Regions from separate parts of the Citricoccus sp. SGAir0253 genome, predicted to be linked through region 3. Evidence: riboswitches for the same ligand, from Rfam matches in the RefSeq annotation. Region 3 holds a riboswitch; each other region holds the start of a gene.

The links. Region 3 has a riboswitch for S-adenosylmethionine ahead of E7744_RS13565 (LLM class flavin-dependent oxidoreductase). Riboswitches for the same ligand answer to the same signal wherever they lie in the genome.
Region 1: it holds a riboswitch for S-adenosylmethionine, as region 3 does, so the genes downstream of both, E7744_RS02570 (flavin reductase family protein) here and E7744_RS13565 (LLM class flavin-dependent oxidoreductase) in region 3, are expected to answer to the same signal.
Region 2: it holds a riboswitch for S-adenosylmethionine, as region 3 does, so the genes downstream of both, E7744_RS10735 (O-acetylhomoserine aminocarboxypropyltransferase/cysteine synthase family protein) here and E7744_RS13565 (LLM class flavin-dependent oxidoreductase) in region 3, are expected to answer to the same signal.

Annotation. Positions count from the first base shown of each region.
Region 1 is NZ_CP039424.1:569,932-575,702, forward strand. Features, by position in the region: gene E7744_RS02555 (LysE family translocator) at 1-415, shown strand, start outside; gene E7744_RS02560 (cold-shock protein) at 543-746, opposite strand; gene E7744_RS02565 (RNA-binding S4 domain-containing protein) at 995-1,387, opposite strand; gene E7744_RS02570 (flavin reductase family protein) at 1,423-1,968, opposite strand; SAM riboswitch class IV at 2,041-2,161, opposite strand; gene hisD (histidinol dehydrogenase) at 2,283-3,590, opposite strand; gene E7744_RS02580 (mechanosensitive ion channel family protein) at 3,673-5,550, shown strand; gene E7744_RS02585 (universal stress protein) at 5,686-5,771, opposite strand, start outside.
Region 2 is NZ_CP039424.1:2,430,712-2,436,482, forward strand. Features, by position in the region: gene E7744_RS10725 (alpha/beta hydrolase) at 4-693, opposite strand; gene E7744_RS10730 (homoserine O-acetyltransferase) at 712-1,833, opposite strand; gene E7744_RS10735 (O-acetylhomoserine aminocarboxypropyltransferase/cysteine synthase family protein) at 1,850-3,232, opposite strand; SAM riboswitch class IV at 3,307-3,421, opposite strand; gene E7744_RS10740 (VOC family protein) at 3,665-4,312, shown strand; gene E7744_RS10745 (type II CAAX prenyl endopeptidase Rce1 family protein) at 4,324-5,208, opposite strand; gene E7744_RS10750 (phosphotransferase) at 5,246-5,771, shown strand, end outside.
Region 3 is NZ_CP039424.1:3,106,754-3,112,524, forward strand. Features, by position in the region: gene E7744_RS16280 (YtxH domain-containing protein) at 1-435, shown strand, start outside; gene E7744_RS13565 (LLM class flavin-dependent oxidoreductase) at 571-2,019, opposite strand; SAM riboswitch class I at 2,030-2,129, opposite strand; gene E7744_RS13570 (anti-sigma factor) at 2,192-2,965, opposite strand; gene sigK (ECF RNA polymerase sigma factor SigK) at 2,965-3,570, opposite strand; gene E7744_RS13580 (hypothetical protein) at 3,688-5,055, opposite strand; gene E7744_RS13585 (acyl-CoA dehydrogenase family protein) at 5,220-5,771, opposite strand, start outside.

The sequences.
Region 1 (5,771 bases), 790 kb from region 3:
GACCGCGCTGTCCCTACTCGGGGCCGCCTACCTGCTCTACCTGGGCGCGGGGGCGCTGTTCCGCCGGGTCGAGCAGGTGGGGGCCAGCGAGCGGCCCACGGGTGAGCGACCCCTGTCCCAGTTCCTGCTCGGGGCCGGCGTCAGCGGCATCAACCCCAAGGGGCTGCTGCTGCTCCTGGCGCTGCTGCCGCAGTTCACCTCGCCCGCCGGCTGGCCCTCCGGGGTCCAGATGCTCGCGCTCGGCAGCCTGCACGTGCTGAACTGCGCCGTCATCTACACCCTCGTCGCCCTGCTCGCCCGCCGCATCCTGCACTCGCGGCCGCGCGCGGGGGCAGTGGTCACCCGGGTGGCCGGCGTGGCCATGACGGTGTTCGGCGTGGCGGTGCTCGTCGAGCAGGGGATGGCCCTGCTCTGAGCCCCCGTGGTTCCTCCGCCGACCCGGTGGCCCCGGCGGGGCGGGCGTGGAGCGGGGCCCCGGCCCGGAACGACGAGACGGCCGCCCTCCCCGAGGGGAGGACGGCCGTCCCGGTGCGTGGGTCAGGTCAGAGCGCGCGGACCGCGGCGGCCTGCATGCCCTTGGGGCCCTGCTGGGCCTCGAACTCGACCTTCTGGTCCTCCTGGAGCTCACGGAAGCCGTTGCCCTCGATGGCGGAGAAGTGCACGAAGATGTCGGCGGAGTTGTCGTCCGGGGAGATGAAGCCGTAGCCCTTCTCAGCGTTGAACCACTTGACGGTACCGGTGGCCATGGGAGCCTCTTTCTGTGGGGTGTCTACCCGCCGGGGTTCCAGCGGGGGCGAAGCGGCGTGTACATACCGCTTCCCAACGCCCCGTGCGGCCCGGAGGCCGACCGGTCCGCAGTGATGACGGACTTACTGCTACTACTACTTCGTCACCCATAGTACGGGACATCCGGCAGAACGAAAGACCCCCTATTCTGCCAGACGCGAAGGGCCCGGCGCTGAATGGGCCGACGATGACCGTGTCGCGGCGGCCGTCAGTCCGGGGCGGTGCGGCCGCGCAGGCGCTCCATCTGGCGGCGGTCGCGCTTGGTGGGCCGGCCGGTGCCGCGGTCCCGCAGCGGGACGGCGAGCAGCTCGCGCGGCACCGGCGGCGGGGAGTGGTCCGCGTAGTGGCGCGCCGCCTCGGCCGCGCCCACCCGCTTGGCCAGCAGTCCGGTGACCTCGAGGATGCGCTCGCGCCCGGGCTGGCGCAGCCGGATGGTGTCCCCGGGCTTGACCACCTGGGCCGCCTTGGCGGGCTGGCCGTTCAGCCGGACGTGGCCGGCCCGGCAGGCCGCGGTGGCCGCCGAGCGGGTCTTGAACATGCGCACGCCCCACAGCCACGCGTCCAGGCGGACCTGGCTCGGGGGCTGCGGGGCGTTCGGCATGCCGGACAGCGTACCGTCCCCGCGCGGGGGACGGCCTACTGGTTGCCCTCGGCGGTGCGCAGGTTGCGGAAGGCGGAGCGGTGGAACACGAGCGGCTCGTGCTCGCTGGAGTGGTCGTGCACGCCGTGGACCTCCAGCAGCACCACGTGGTGGTCGCCGGCCGGCAGCTCCGCGTAGACGGTGGTGTCCAACCACAGCGCCGCGTCCTCGAGGAACAGGGCGCCACGCTCGGAGGCGCGGACGTCCAGCCCGGCGAACCGGTCGCCGTCCTTGGAGGCCAGCTGGCGGCACACGTTCGTGTGGCCCTCGGCCAGCACGGAGATCCCGATGCGCTCGGCCTGCTTCAGCCGGGGCCACGTGCGGGAGGTGTTCTGCACGGCGAAGGACACCAGCGCCGGCTCGAGGGAGACGCCCACCGTGAAGGAGGAGGCCACGAGGCCCTCCTTCTCCCCGTTGGCGATGCCGCACAGGGCGGCCACGCCGGAGGGGAAGTGGGAGAAGGCGGTGCGCAGCGTCTGGGTGCTCAGCTCGGTGTCCAGGGCGACGGCGCGGTTCAGGTCGGTGGCGGCCAGTGCGGTCATCTCAGTCCTCCGTTCGAAGGCGCATCTGCGTGGGAGGACCGGGGGCGGCACGTCCGTCCGGCACCCGCAGAGACGCGGTACTTGCCCGCCGGGGGTACCCGGGGGGCCGAATCCTCACCTGGAGCACCCCACTACTGCGTGGAGAGGGTTGCCGTCCCGCAAGCCAGGGCTGTAACAGCGGGAACTCGTGATTCTGGGATCCAGCGTAACGACGGGGGCGCGGAACGGTCAAAGGCCCCGGTGGGATGTGAACCCCCGTGACGGCCGCCACGCCCCCGCCGCCCCACCGGCGCGGCGGGGTCGACGGGGGCGGCTCAGCGGAAGCGGCGCCGGACCGCCTCGCCGTGGGCGGGCAGGCCCTCCGCCTCGGCGAGCGAGGAGATGTTGTCCGCCAGCTCCTTCAGCCCCGTCTCGGAGTACCGGATCAGCTGCTGCAGCCGCAGGAAGCTGACCGTGTTCAGCCCGGAGGAGTACCGGGCGGACCCACCGGTGGGCAGCACGTGGTTGGAGCCGGAGGAGTAGTCGCCCAGCGGCACGGGGGAGTGGGGGCCCACGAACACGGCGCCGGCGTTGCGGATCCGCCGCGCGGTCTCCAGCGGGTCCACGGTGTGCACCTCGAGGTGCTCGGCGGCGTAGGCGTCCGCCACGGCCACCGCCTCGTCGAGGGTGTCCACCACGAGCACGCCGGACTGCGGGCCGCCGAGGGCCTGGCGGACCTGCTCCTCGTGGAAGGACCCGGGCACCTGCGCCTCGATCTCGGCGACCACGTCCCGGGCCAGCTCGGGGGCGGTGGTGATGAGCACCGAGCCGGCCATCGGGTCGTGCTCGGCCTGGCTGATCAGGTCCGCGGCCACCCAGGCGGCGTCCGCCGTGGCGTCGGCCAGCACGGCGATCTCCGTGGGCCCGGCCTCCGCGTCGATCCCGATCGTCCCGAGCAGCGCGCGCTTGGCCGCGGCCACGAAGATGTTGCCCGGCCCCGTGACCATGTCCACGGGCGCGCACACCCGCGTGCCGTCGTCGTCCGCCACCCCGTAGGCGAACATGGCCACCGCCTGGGCGCCGCCCGCGGCGTAGACCTCGTCCACGCCCAGCAGGGCGCACGCGGCGAGGATCACCGGGTGCGGCAGGCCGCCGAAGTCCTTCTGCGGCGGGGAGGCCACGGCGAGCGAGGGCACCCCGGCCGCCTGGGCCGGCACCACGTTCATCACCACGGAGGAGGGGTACACGGCCCGGCCGCCGGGGACGTACAGCCCCACGCGGTTGACCGGCACCCAGCGGTTCTCGACGACGGCGCCCTCGCCGAGCTCGACCTCGGAGCCGGACGGCAGCTGGGCGGCATGCACGCGGCGGGCGCGGGCGATGGACTCCTCGAGGGCGGCGCGGACCTCCGGGTCGAGGGCCTCCAGCGCCTCGGCCAGCGCCGCGGCCGGCACGCGGAGCGAGGGCGGCCGGATGCCGTCGAAGCGCTCGCCCAGCTCCAGCACGGCCCGGGCCCCGTTGGAGCGGACCTCCTCGAGGATGGGCAGCACGCGCGGCACCGCGCCGGCCACGTCCAGCTCGGCCCGCGGCAGCACCGTGGCCGGGTCGTAGTCGCGTCCGCGCAGGTCGGTGATCGAAAGCATGAAGGGTCCTCTCCCGGTCGTCTCAGGGTCCATTCTCCACCCGTTCAGGTGCGGTGCAGGCGCAGGTGTCAGACTGGTGCCCATGCCCAGTCTGTTCCCCTCCTCCGTGCTGCCCGCCGTACCCCCCGCCGACCCGTCCGCGGCCGACGCCGCCGAGCCCGCCGCGGCGCCCGTCGCCGCGGGCAGCGAGCAGACGGCGGTGCCGCAGGACATCACTGGCACCGTGCCGGACACGGTGCAGGAGGGCGCGCAGGGCGCCGTCGACTCCCTCGGGCCCTTCTGGGGGATCCTGTCCACGGTCGCGCTCGGCGTGGGCATCGCCCTGGCCGTGGTGGTGGCCGGGGCGCTGGTGCTCAACACGCTGCTGGCCCGCCGCCCGCTGATCCGCCAGCAGGTGGCCCGCTGCCGCATCCCGGTGGCCGTGGCCCTGTCCCTCATGGCGAGCCGCGTGGCCCTGGGGCTCACCGCCTCGGGGTACGACTGGTTCGAGGGGACGAACTTCCTGCTGCTGGCCGGCATCATCGGCGCGCTCGCCTGGCTCGCGCTGCGGATCGTGCGGATCGTCGAGGAGCGGCTGCTGGCCAAGTACGGCACCGCGGGGGAGGACGACCGGCGCGACCGCAAGATCCAGACCCAGACCGTGCTGATCCGGCGCATCCTGCAGGCGGTCATCATCGTGATGGCCGTGGCGGCGATCCTGCTGACCATCCCGCAGGTCCGCGCGGTCGGCGCCGGCCTGCTGGCCTCCGCGGGCCTGGTGTCCGTGGTCGCCGGCCTGGCCGTGCAGTCCACCCTGACCAACGTGTTCGCGGGCGTGCAGCTCGCCTTCACGGACGCGATCCGGGTGGGCGACGTGGTCACCATGGAGGACGTCTACGGCACGATCGAGGACATCACCCTGTCCTACGTGGTGGTCAAGATCTGGGACGGGCGCCGGGTGATCTTCCCCTCCAGCCACTTCACCACGACCCCGTTCGAGAACTGGACGCGCGTGGGCTCGGAGCTCTCCGGGACCGTGGAGATGGAGGTCGACTGGCGGGTGCCGATGGACGCCACGCGCGAGCGGCTCAAGGCCCTGCTGGAGTCCACCGAGCTGTGGGACGGCAAGGAGGGCTCCGTGCAGGTCACCGACGCCCTCGGCGGGATGGCCAAGATCCGTGCCGTGGTCTCCGCGCGCAATTCCGGCGACCTGTGGGACCTGCGCTGCCTGGTCCGGGAGGACCTCATGACCTTCCTGCGCGAGGAGCACCCGGAGGCGATCTTCCACCAGCGCCTGGCCGAGGGCGTCACCGTGGTCACCCCCGCCTACGAGGACGAGGCCGGTGCGGAGGCCGACGGCGGCGCGCCGGCCGGCGGGCCCGGCACCTCCGGGCGGCTGCCGGGCGGTCCCGACGCCGGCCCGGTCCCCGGCGCGGCCGCCGGCCCGCGCACCGGCTGGGACGCGGAGGAGGCCGCCCACGACGCCGCGGCCGCGGGCTCCGGGAACGGCGTCGGCCGGGCGGCGGGGAACGGCACGGGGAACGGGGCGGGCCACGCCCACCCGGCACGCCCCGGCCGGACCGCGGAGACGGATCCCCGGACGGGGCCGGTGCACCCCCGCGAGCCGGGGCCCTCGACCAGCCCGCTGCGTCGCATCGGCGGCCACCACGGCCCGGCGACCGCCCAGCAGCCGGCCGTCACCGGCGGCCAGCGCGTGGTCACGGGCTCCGGGCCGGCCGTCACCGGCTCCACGCCGCTGACCCGGGCCTCGGGGGACTCCTCGGTGTTCACGGGCTCGATCACCGCGATCGAGCGCAACAGGGAGTTCGCCGGTCCCGGCGAGAAGGCCTACCAGGAGCGCAAGGAGAAGGCCGCGCAGGCCGAGGCAGGCTCCGGCGACCACGGCGACCACGGCAGCCACGCGGCCGAGACGGACCCGGAGCGGCGCGCCCGTCCGGACGTCGACCTCGAGGGGGACTGAGCCCCGCCTCGTTCCCGAGGCGGCCGCCGGACCGCGGGCTCGCCCGGGGGACGGGCCCAGCCGTGGCCCCCGCGCCGCCTGCGTCCCGACCCGCGCCGCCGTGTCCTCACCGGTCGGAGTCCGAGGGGCCGGGGCTCAGCCGCGGCCGCCGCGGCCGGGGGCGGCCCAGCGGCCCAGCCCGCGGCGCCCGTCCCGGCTGGGCTCCCGCTCCGGGACGCCGT
Region 2 (5,771 bases), 680 kb from region 3:
GGCTCAGCGCACCACGGCGTCGAGGAACTCCCGCACGTGCCCCAGCTCCTGGGGGCTGATGGAGTGGCCGATCCCGGCGTAGACGACCTTGGTGAGGTCCACGTGGGCGTTCATCCAGCCGTGCGTGTACTCCACCTTGTCCGGCGTGATGACCGGATCCGCCTGGTCCCGGCCCCAGAACACCTTCGGCCGGGCGCGCTCCACGGCCTCGTCGTCGAAGAAGCCGGCCAGTGGGCCGGTGCCCGGGCCGGTCGGGGACCAGTCGGGGTCGATCGCGAAGCCGGACAGGCCCACGATGGCCCGGTACGCCTCCGGCTCGCGCCGCAGCAGCGAGGTGGCCATGGCCATGCCCATGGAGAAGCCCAGCAGGGAGGTGCTGGCGAAGTGCGGGCGCTGCGCGGCCACCCACGCCTGCAGGTCCTCGACGGCGGCGCGCACGGCCAGCGGCCAGGACTCGTCCGTGCCGATGATCGGGAACCACGTGTACCCGCCGTGGTCCATGGTGATCGGGGCGCGCACCGCGGCCACGGTGAACTTCTCCGGCAGCCCGGGGACGAGCCCGAACAGGTCGTGCTCGCTCGCGCCGTAGCCGTGGATGAGCACCAGCAGGTGCGTGCCGGCGCGCTCGTCCTCGGGGCGGGACCAGCGGACGACGGGGTCGGTGGCGGGGAACGGGGCGGTGGTGTCGGTCATGGGCACAAGGCTAGGGGCTCAGAGGCCCAGCACGCGCTTCATCTCGCCGGCCACCTGGTCCAGGTCCGTCAGGAACCCGTCGTGGCCGATCGGCGAGTCGATCATGAACACCGGCACGTCCCCGGGCAGCTGGCGCGCCAGCTCCTGGGACTGGCCCGGGAAGTAGAGCCGGTCCGAGTCCACGGCGGCGATGAACGCCGTGGCGGGGATCCCGGCCAGCACCTCCGCCTCGGTCCCCCGGCCGCGGGAGACGTCGTGGCTCATGAGGGCCTCGGTCAGCACCAGGTAGCTGTTGGCGTCGAAGCGGCCCGTGAGCTTGGTGGCCTGGTGGTCCAGGTAGGACTCCACCTGGTACCGCCCCGCGCGGCGCACCGGGTGGCCGAAGGGGTCCTCGTCCGGCTGCGGGCTGCGCCCGAAGCGGGCCGCCATGTCCGGCTCGGAGCGGTAGGTGATGTGCGCGATCCGCCGGGCGATGCCGAGCCCCGCGTCCGGGCGGGAGCGACCGTAGTAGTCCCCGCCGTGGTAGTCCGGGTCCAGCGTGATCGCCTGCACCTGGGCCTGGGCGAAGGCGATCTGCTCGGCCGTGGAGTGCGCCCCGCACGCGATGACGGCCATGCCGCGCACGCGCTCCGGGTAGGTGGCCGCCCACTCGAGGGCGCGCGCGCCGCCCATCGAGCCGCCGATGACCGCCTGCCAGGCGTCGATGCCCAGCGCGTCGGCCAGCCGCGCCTCCGCCCGCACGGAGTCGCGGATCGTGGTGAACGGGAAGCGCGAGCCCCACGGGGTGCCCTCGGGGTCCAGCGACGACGGCCCCGTGGTCCCGTAGCAGCCGCCCAGCATGTTGGGGGCCACCACGAACCAGCGGTCCGTGTCGATCGGCGCGCCCGGACCGACGACGCCCTCCCACCAGCCCTCCTCCGGTTCCCCGGTGGAGCGCGCCACGTGGGTGGAGCCGGTCAGGGCGTGCAGCACCAGCACCGCGTTGGACCGGTCGGCGTTGAGGGTGCCCCAGGTCTCGTACGCGATCTCGACGGCGGGCAGGTGCCCGCCGGCCTCGAAGTCGAGGGCGCCGACGGGCAGGGACTGCAGGCCGCCCTCGGGGAGGACGGTGCTGGCCTGGTGGGGGCTGGTCATGGTCATGGGGTCCCTCCGCGCCTCACGCGCTCACGTTGGCGGCGGCGAACCCCTCCTCGAGGTCCGCCAGGATGTCCTCGATGCTCTCCACGCCCACGGACAGCCGCACGAGCCCGGGCGTGACGCCCGCGGCGCGCTGCTCGGCCTCCGTGAGCTGGGAGTGCGTGGTGGAGGCCGGGTGGATGACGAGCGAGCGGACGTCGCCGATGTTCGCCACCTGGTGGTGCAGCCGCAGGGCGTCGACGAAGCGCGCCCCGGCCTCGCGGCCGCCGTCGATCTCGAAGGAGACGAAGCCGCCGGCGCCCCGGGGCAGGTAACGCTGCGCGCGCTCGTGCCACGGGCTGGAGGCCAGCCCGGGGTGGATCACGGAGAGGACCTGCGCGTGGCCCTCGAGGTACTCCGCGACCCGCTGGGCGTTGGCCACGTGCCGCTCCATCCGCAGGGACAGCGTCTCCAGCCCGAGGTTGATGAGGAAGGCGTTGAACGGGCTGATGGAGCTGCCGTAGTCGCGCAGCAGCTGCACGCGCGCCTTGAGGATGTACGCGAGGTTGGCCCCGAGGATGCCGTCCACGCCCAGGTCGCGGGCGAAGACCAGGCCGTCATAGCTCTCGTCCGGGGTGTTGAAGCCCGGGAAGCGCTCCGGCTGGGAGGCGTAGTCGAAGGAGCCGGCGTCCACGATGACCCCGCCCATGGCCACGGCGTGCCCGCCGAGGTACTTGGTGGCCGAGTGCACCACCACGTCCGCGCCGTGCTCGATCGGCCGCAGCAGGTAGGGGGTGGCCAGGGTGTTGTCCACGATGAGCGGGACCCCGGCCTCGTGGGCGATGTCCGCGACCGTGCGGATGTCCAGCACGTCCCCGCGGGGGTTGCCGAGGGACTCCCCGAAGAACGCCCGGGTGGTGTCCCGGACCGCGCCGCGCCACTCCTCGGGGTCGTCCGGGTCCTGCACGAAGGTGGTGGTGATGCCGACCTTGGCCAGGGTGTGCTTGAAGAGGTTCTGGGTGCCGCCGTAGAGGGAGGCCGAGACCACCACGTGGTCCCCGGCGCCGGCAAGGTTGAGGATCGAGAACGTGGTGGCGGCCTGGCCGGAGGCCAGCAGCAGGGCACCGGCCCCGCCCTCGAGCGCGGCGATCTTGCCCTCGACCGCCTCCTGCGTGGGGTTGCCGATCCGGGTGTAGATCGGCCCGAGGTCCTTGAGCGCGAACCGGTCCGCGGCGACCTCGTGGGAGGGGAAGTCGAAGGAGTTCGACTGGATGATCGGCAGCGCCGTGGCCCCGTAGGGGTTCTGGTCCGGGATGCCCGCGTGGACCTGGCGGGTCTCGAAGCCCCAGTCCGCGACGTCGGCGGCCTGGTCCTCCGCGGCGCTGGCGGGAAGGCTGGCCTCGGTGTTCGGGGTGTCGGTCATCGCAACGGCTCCTGTCTGGTCCAGGGCCACCCGGTGGCGCCCGCCCTCCCCGGTCCGGGGCGGCGTGGCGCGGTGGCCCGCGCTTGCCGGCGCCGGTCGGCGCCCGCCTGGTCCTCACCCGGGGCACCCCACCGCGAGCTGGAGGGTTGCCGGCCAGCAAGCCGGGGCTCGATGCTGGCACTCATGACCTGGCCCCAGTCTGCCAGATCCGCCCGGGCGATTCACCCCGCGGTGACGTCGCGTGACCCCGGCGGGGCGGTCAGGCGGGCGGCGGAGGGGCCCTCCGGCGGGCCTCGGGGGAACCGTGCGGCGGGCGGCGGAGGGGCCGCCGCCCGGGCCGGACGGGGGCGCTCGCCGCGTGTGACGTCGGCAACATGTCGAGTGAGGTTAACCTAAGCGATCCGCGCCGCCCGGAGGTGCGACGATGGACACATGATGCGCTTGGATCACGTCTCGTACGCCGTTGGCCCGGAGGGTCTCACCGACACCGTGGCCCGGATCGCCGATGCCCTGGGCATCGAACGCGTCAAGGGTGGTGTGCATCCCCGCTTCGGCACCCGCAACGCGATCTTCCCGCTGCGCAACCGCCAGTACCTCGAGGTCGTCGAGGCCCTGGACCACCCCTCCTCCGAGAAGGCGCCCTTCGGCCAGGCCGTGCGCGCCCGCTCCGAGATGGGCGGCGGCTGGATGGGCTGGTGCGTGGCCGTGGACGACCTCTCCCCCTTCGAGGAGCGGCTCGAGCGCCACTCCGTGCCCGGCAACCGCAAGTTCCCGGACGGCCGCGAGCTGACCTGGCGCCAGATCGGCATCAAGGGCCTCATCGCGGACCCGCAGGTGCCCTACCTGCTGCGCTGGGACGACGGCACCGAGGACCTGCACCCCTCGCAGGCCGCCGAGCCGCAGGCCTCCCTCTCGGCCATCACCATCGCCGGCTCGCGCGAGCGCGTGCGCGACTGGCTCGGCCTCGACGACCCGCAGCAGAAGGTCAAGGACCTCAACGTGGAGTTCCAGGCGCCGTCCGGCACCCCGGGCATCCTCTCCGTGACCTTCGAGACCCCCAAGGGCACCGTCACCCTCTGACCGCCCCGGGCTCAGGTGCCGAACCAGCCGAGCTGCGCCAGCAGCGGGTAGGCGACGAAGCCGGTGACGTCCAGCAGCAGGTGGGCCACCACGAGCGGCGCCACCCGGCGGTGGCGCAGGTAGACCGCGCCGAACACGAGCCCCATCACCAGGTTGCCGATCCCGGGACCGATGCCCTGGTACAGGTGGTAGGCCGCGCGCAGCACGGCGCAGGCCACCACGACCGCCACGGGGTTCAGCGGCGGGAACGCCCCGCCGGCCCACCGGCGCAGCCCGCCCTCGGCGACCGGCAGCGCGGGATCCGCCCCGGCCCGCAGCTGCTGCAGGTAGCCGAGCCGGTCGAACAGCCAGGCCACCACGATGACCTCCTCCAGCACGGCGTGCCGCAGGGCCGAGAGCACCAGCACCGGCGTGGTCCACCAGTACTCGTTCATCGCGCTGCCGACCACCGCCGTCGTCAGCCCGGCCGCCCGGCCGCCGGCGTAGACGGCGAGGGTCCCCAGGCCGATCACCAGGAACAGCGCCGCGCCCCAGCCGAGGTCCGCCCCGGGGCGGCGCAGGTCCAGGCCGAGGGTCCGGAACGGGTTGCGCCCGCGGATCCACAGCAGGTGGAACACGAGCAGCACGGGCACCAGCGCGAAGCCGATGTCCAGCAGCTGGTACGCGAGGTCGAAGTACTGGCGGTCGGCCAGCGGCGGGTTCAGCGTGGTGGTCTGCCCGGCCAGCGGTCCGCGGCTCATCTTCTCCAGCAGGTCCACCACGGCATAGACCGCCGACCGGCCCAGGGACAGCCCCAGGACGATCGCGATCTCCCAGCGGACCGTGCGCGCCGAGGGGGCGGCGGCCGGCGCGGGCGTCGCGGGAGCGGCCGGGCGGGGAGCTGCGGGGGTGGTCACCGCTCCAGTGTAGGAAGCACCCCGCTACCGTGGGGCCATGGCCTCCCCACCGTCCGACGCCGACCTCGCGCTCGCCCGCGCCGCCGCCGCCCGGCCCCTGGCCGGGACCGGCCCGGACGCCGCCCGCCGGCTGGCCGCGGCGGACTGGTCCGCCGGGGTCGTGGAGGAGGGCGGGGCGTCCCACCGGGTCCTCGTGCTGCCCGGCACCGGCGCGGTCCGGATGACGCGCGACGCGCGGGCCGCGGCCCGGCTGCCGGCGAACGTCGCGCTCGTGGCGGCACTGGCGGACACCGCGCGGCTGCCGGTGGACCTGCCGGTGCCCCTCACCGAGGTGGTCACCGCCGCGGACGGGACGGCCGCCGTCGTCCAGGGGTACCTGCCCGGCCGGCCCCACCCGCCGCACACCGGCGACCCCGCGGTGCTGCGCGCGCTGTGCGCGGCGCTCGCGGCGGTGGACACCGCTCCGCTGCTGCCCCACCTGGCCCCGCCCTTCGCGTACCGGGGCCCGTGGCCGGCGGCGCGGGTCGAGCGCCTCCGCCGGCTGCCGGACCGGCTGCGCCGGG
Region 3 (5,771 bases):
CTGGGGAGCCGCGAAGGGCGTCAGAACCTCGACAAGTTCGCGAAGAACGCGCAGAAGCTGTGGAACGACCCGAAGACCCAGGAGCAGGTCCACAAGGCCACCTCCGCGGTGAAGGACAAGGCGCCGGGCGTGGCGGACAAGGCCACCCAGCTCGCGGACAAGGCCGCCGACTCGATCCGTGACCGGGCCCCCGGGGTGGCGGACAAGGCCAGCGCCGCCGCCCACTCCCTTGCGGACAAGGCCACGGCCACCACGCAGGACCTGGCGGACAAGGCCTCCTCGTCGGACGCCGCGGGCGGCAAGCACGCCGGCGGGACCTCCTACGACACCGAGTACCGCAACGACGCCGGCCCGGCCAAGACCGCCGGCGGCGACGCCCTCTCCGATCCCTCCTCCTCGCTCGAGTCCGAGGGCGGCGGCCCGGACCGCTACTGACCGGCCGGGGCGGTCGCCCGGCGGCGGCCGTCCCCGCACGACGACGGACCCCCGGTTCCCTGCGCAGGGAACCGGGGGTCCGTCGTCGGGCCTCACGGCCCTGGGGCCGGCCCCCGGGGCCGGCCTCGGGTGCGCTCAGCTGCCCACGCGGTTGCGCAGGGAGAAGGACGCGCCGTAGTGGTTCTCCGGCAGGTGGTCACCGCGGCCGAAGAGCTTGTGGCGCATGGTGCCCTCGGTGTACTCGGTCTTGTAGCGGCCCAGCTCCTGCAGCGCCGGGACCACGTACTCCACGATGTCCTCGAAGGTGCCCGGGGTGATGTGGTACGCGAGGTTGAACCCGTCCACGTCCGTCTCGTCCTGGATCCGGGCCAGCTCCTTGGCCACCGTCTCGCCGGAGCCGATGATGACCGGGCCGAACCCGCCCACGCCGCACCACTCGGCGATGCGCCGCACGGTCCAGGGGTTGCCGTCGTCCCCGGAGGCCTTCTTGAAGGTCTCGATGGTGGACTGGATGGCGTTGGACTCCACGTCGCCCAGCGGCTCGTCGAGGTCGAACTGGGACAGGTCGATGCCCATCCAGCCGCTCATCAGCACGAGGCCGCCCTCGACGTCGATGTACTGCAGCAGGTCCTGGTACTTCGCCTGCGCCTCCTCGTCGGTGGCGCCGGTGACGATGGTCTGCATGGACATGATGCGGATGTCGTACGGGTCGCGGCCGGCCTCCACGGCGGCCCGGCGGATCTTCGAGACGGTGCCGGCGATCAGCTCGTCCGTGGGCGAGTTGATGAACACGGCCTCGGCGTGCTTGCCGGCGAAGGCGCGGCCGCGCGTGGAGGCGCCGGCCTGGTAGATCACCGGGGTGCGCTGCCTGGACGGCTCGGTGAAGGCGATGCCCGGGGTCTTGAAGTACGTGCCCTCGTGCTCGATGCGGTGGACCTTGGCCGGGTCGATGAAGACGCCCGACTCCTTGTCGTAGACGACCGCGTCGTCCTCCCACGAGCCCTCGAGCAGCTTGTAGACCACGTCGAGGTACTCGTCGGCGTGGTTGTAGCGCTCGTCGTGCTCCATCTGGTCGTCGTGCCCGAAGTTGCGGGCGGCCGAGGGCAGGTAGCCGGTCACGACGTTCCATCCCACGCGGCCCTCGGTGAGGTGGTCCAGCGTGGCCAGGCGGCGCGCGAAGGCGTAGGGGTGCTCGTAGGCGGTGCCCGCGGTGACGCCGAAGGTGAGGTGCTTGGTGACGGCGGCCATCGGCGGCACGACGAGGATCGGGTCGTTGGTGGGCACCTGGGTGCCGGCCTTGAGGGTGGCCTCGTCCGAGTTGCCGTAGACGTCGTAGGGGCCCAGGACGTCGGCGATGAAGATGCCGTCGAACAGCCCCTTCTCCAGGGTCTGGGCCAGCCCGGTCCAATAGCCCAGCGTGTTGTAGTCGCGGGCGTGGTCGTCCGGGTGGCGCCACAGCCCCGGGGACTGGTGGGCCACGCAGTTCATGTCGAACGCGTTGAAGAGGATCTCCCGCTTGCCGGCGGGGGTGGTGGGCACCCCGGCGGGCAGGGCGGAGGTGTTCTCGGGGGACGATGAGGTCATGGCGATGCTCCTTCCATCGGTCCTGGCGGTAGCACCGCTCCGGTGCGCGGGGCGCACGGTGGTTGCTGCGGCGTCGTGGAGCCAGGTCTCTCGGCCGCTCTGGATGGTTACCCAGCAATTGGAGCACACCGGGAAAGCCGGTGGCGAATTCCGCGTCGCCCGGTGACGTCCCTCACCCGGCGGTGAGCACCACCACGGGATCGGTCGTGGGCGCGGTGGACCCACCGGCCGGTTCCACGGTGACGGCGAGCGCGGCCGTCTCCGGGACCCCGTCCAGCCGGACGAGGGCCCGGCCGTCCTCGAGCTCCAGCAGCCCGGCGGACTCCGGGTCTCCCTGCCCCCGGAGGGTCCACAGCTGGTACACGCGGCCCCCCTGCGGGGCGGGGAGGTCCCGGGCGGCCAGGACGGTCTCCCCGGAGGGCGCGCGGGCGACCTCGACCGTGCCGCCCCCGGCCACCGGGGCGGTACCCCGGCGGGCGCCGTCCTGCTCCAGGACCTGCTCGATGGCCACGGCCTGGTCCCGTTCGGTGAGGCCCGCCGGCTGCCAGGGGTGGGCGAGGAGCAGTGCCGCGGCGGCGGCCGCCGCCGCGGCCGTGGCCGCCACCGCGGCCCAGGCCCGACGGCGGCCGGGCCGGCGTCGTTCCCGGTGGTCCTGCAGGCTGGCGGGCGCCGCGGGACCCGGCCCGGCGGACGGGGCGCCGGAGTGGGCCCCGGCGTCCCCGGAGGACCGCGCCTCGGCGGCGATCGCGTCCAGCACGCGGTCCCGCAGCCCGGCCGGCGGCGCCACGGCCTCCCCGGCGCCCAGGCGGTCCGTCGCCCGCAGCAGGGCGTCCGCCTCGGCGCGCAACACGGGGTCCGTGCGCAGCCGCTCCTCGATCCGGGCGCGCTCGTCCTCGTCCACGGCGTCCAGCGCCCAGGCGGCGAGCAGGTCGCGGTCGTCGGACATCACTCCACCCCCAGGCAGTCCAGTAGTCGTCGCAGTCCGGTGCGCATCCGTGACTTCACGGTGGCCAGCTTCGCCCCGAGCCGGTCGGCGACCTCACGGTACGTCAGCCCGCCGTAGTAGGCGGCCGTGACGGCCTCCTGCTCCAGTGCCGTGAGGGTGCCCAGGCAGTCGACCACCCGGCGCCGGTCCTCGGCGTCGGCCACGGCCTCGGCGACGTCGTCGTGCTCCCGGCCGAACGAGGCCGCGCCCGCCCGGAGCTCCCGGTCGCGCCGGGACTGCGTGGACCGCACCAGGTCGACGGCCCGCCGGTGGGTGATCGAACAGACCCAGCCGGTCACCGATCCCCGCTCGGGACGGAATCCCGCGGCGCCGCGCCAGGCGTCCAGGAGGGCCTCCTGCGTGACGTCGGCCGCCAGGTCGGGATCGCGCACCACGCGCAGGGCCAGGCCGTAGGCCCGTGGGGCCACCGCGTCGTAGAGGGCGGCGAAGGCCTGCTGGTCGCCCTCGGCGCTGCGCCGCACCAGGTCCGCCAGGACCTCCTCGCCCGCGCCGACCCGGGGGCTCGGGCCGGGCGGCGTGGTCCCGGGGCCGGCGTCGCGCGTCATCCGGTCAGCGTATCCCCGGCGCCCGCTCCGGGCGAGGCGACGCCCGGAGCCCGGCGACGGCGGGCGGGGCGGAGCCCCGGACGCTCGCCGGGGAGTGTCCGGGGCACCGTGCACCCGTCACTTGACGAGGGCCTCCGCCATCGAGTCGATGGCGCCGGCCAGCGTCTCCACGTGCATGCCCAGCCCCGCGGCGACCTCCTCGGCCGGCAGTTCGCCGCCGCTGATCCCCTCGAGGAACTCGCCGGCCTGCGGGCGGTAGCCGTCCAGGTCCGCCAGGGCCTGCTCGGCGGCCTCGGTGTCCCCCGCGGCCCTCGCCCCGGCGTAGTCGACGAAGAACCCGATGTGCTCGCGCCACAGCTCCAGGAACGCCGCGCCCTGGTCCTCGCCCGCCAACGAGCCGATCGCCTCGGCCAGGGCCTGGGAGTTCTCGTCAAGGGTCCCGGCCGCGGCCGTGAAGGCCTCGGAATCGGTGCCGCCCTCGGCGGTGTAGGCGGTGAAGACGGCGATCCCGGCGAGGTACACGTGCTCCTGCAGGTCGTAGGTGAGCTGGGCGCGCAGGGCGGCCGCGTCGTCCATCGGATCGCCCTCCATCCCGGTGGCCGCGACCACGCCGCCGGTGATCGTGCCGGCGGCCTCGCCCACGTGGTGGGCCGCGGCCCGCAGGTCGCCGTAGGCCGCGGGATCGCCGGCGGCGAGGCCGTCGATCGCGGCGGTGAGGGTGTCCACGTGGCCGTGCAGGGACTCGGTCACGGCATCGGCCGGCAGCTCGCCGCCCGTGAGCTCCTCGAAGAAGGCCCCGGCCTCCCGCGTGTACCCCTCCAGGTCGGCGACGGCCTGCTCCTGGCCGGCCGCATCACCGGACTTCTCGGCCGCCGCGTAGTCGACGAAGTAGCCGATGTGCTCGCGCCACAGCGCGAGGAACGCCTCGGCGGTCTCGGCGTCCGAGGCCGCCTCGATGGTCGCGGCGAGCTCCTGGGAATTCTCGTCCAGGGCGGCGGAGGCCAGTTCGGTCTCCGGGCTCTCGAGGTCGGTGGCATAGGCCGTGGCCACGGTGATGCCGGCCAGGTAGACGTGCTCCTGCAGCTGGGCCGTGAGGGTGGCGCGCAGGGTGGCCGCCTCGGAGGCCGGGTCCCCGTCCACGTCGGCCGCGGCGACGAGGCCGGCGGCCAGCGTCTCGGCGGTCTCGGGCATGTGCGCCGCGGCGGTCCGCGCGTCGGCGAACGGATCGCCGGTGGAGGCCGGCATCGGCATGGCCGCGGATGAGGCCTCCGGCATGTCCTCGGACATGCCCGCGGACGCCGAGGGCGAGGCGGACATCGCCCCGGACATCGACTCCGACATCGAGGGCGAGGCCGACGCCGCCGGGCTGGAGGACTGGCCGGACTCCCCGCCGGCTCCGCCACCGGCGCCACAGGCCGCGAGGGACAGGGCGAGGGCGACGGCGCCGAGGACGGTGGTGGTCTTCCGGGCGGTGTTCGTGGTCATGACTGCTCCTTGGTCGATCCAGCGGTGACGTCTGGTGTTCGGAGCAGGTGCCCGGCCGGATGGGTCGGGGCGGGGGAAATCTTCGCCGGCTGGGGCCGCGGTGCCGGCACCGGCCGGCAGCGGGTCCTGGTGGTCAGGGGGTCCTGGTGGTCAGGCGGTCGCGGTCAGACGGTCCCGGTGGTCAGGTACGGCACGGGCCGGGTGCCGTTCACCTCCCAGTCCCCCACCATCCGGGCCATGAACACGGCCGGATCGTGGCTGGCGAGAGTGCGGGCGTTGCGCCAGTGGCGGTCCAGCTGCAGGTCGGTACTGGTGGCCGAGGCCCCCAGGGTGTCGAAGATCCGCGTGCAGGTGTCCAGCACGAGCCTCGGCACCATCACGTGGGCGCGATGGACCGTCAGGGCCGCACGCCGCATGGCCTCGGCCGCGGTCTCGGCGGCGGGCTCGGCGCCAGGCTCGGGGTGCGTCCCCGTCTCCGGCTCCGTGGCGGACTCGGCGGTCGCCGCGGCGGCGGGCTGGGCGGCGACGGCCAGGGCCTCGTCGAGGTCACGTCCGGCGGCGCGCACCAGTTCCTCGGCGGTGGCCTGCTGCGCGGACAGCTCGCCCACGATCCCCAGCAGCTGGTCGTCCTCGCGCGGGGTGAGCCCGCCCGCGGTGTTGGGCGAGCGGCGGCGCGCGCGGGTGAGGCCGATCCCGTCCCGCAGGGCGGCCCGGCC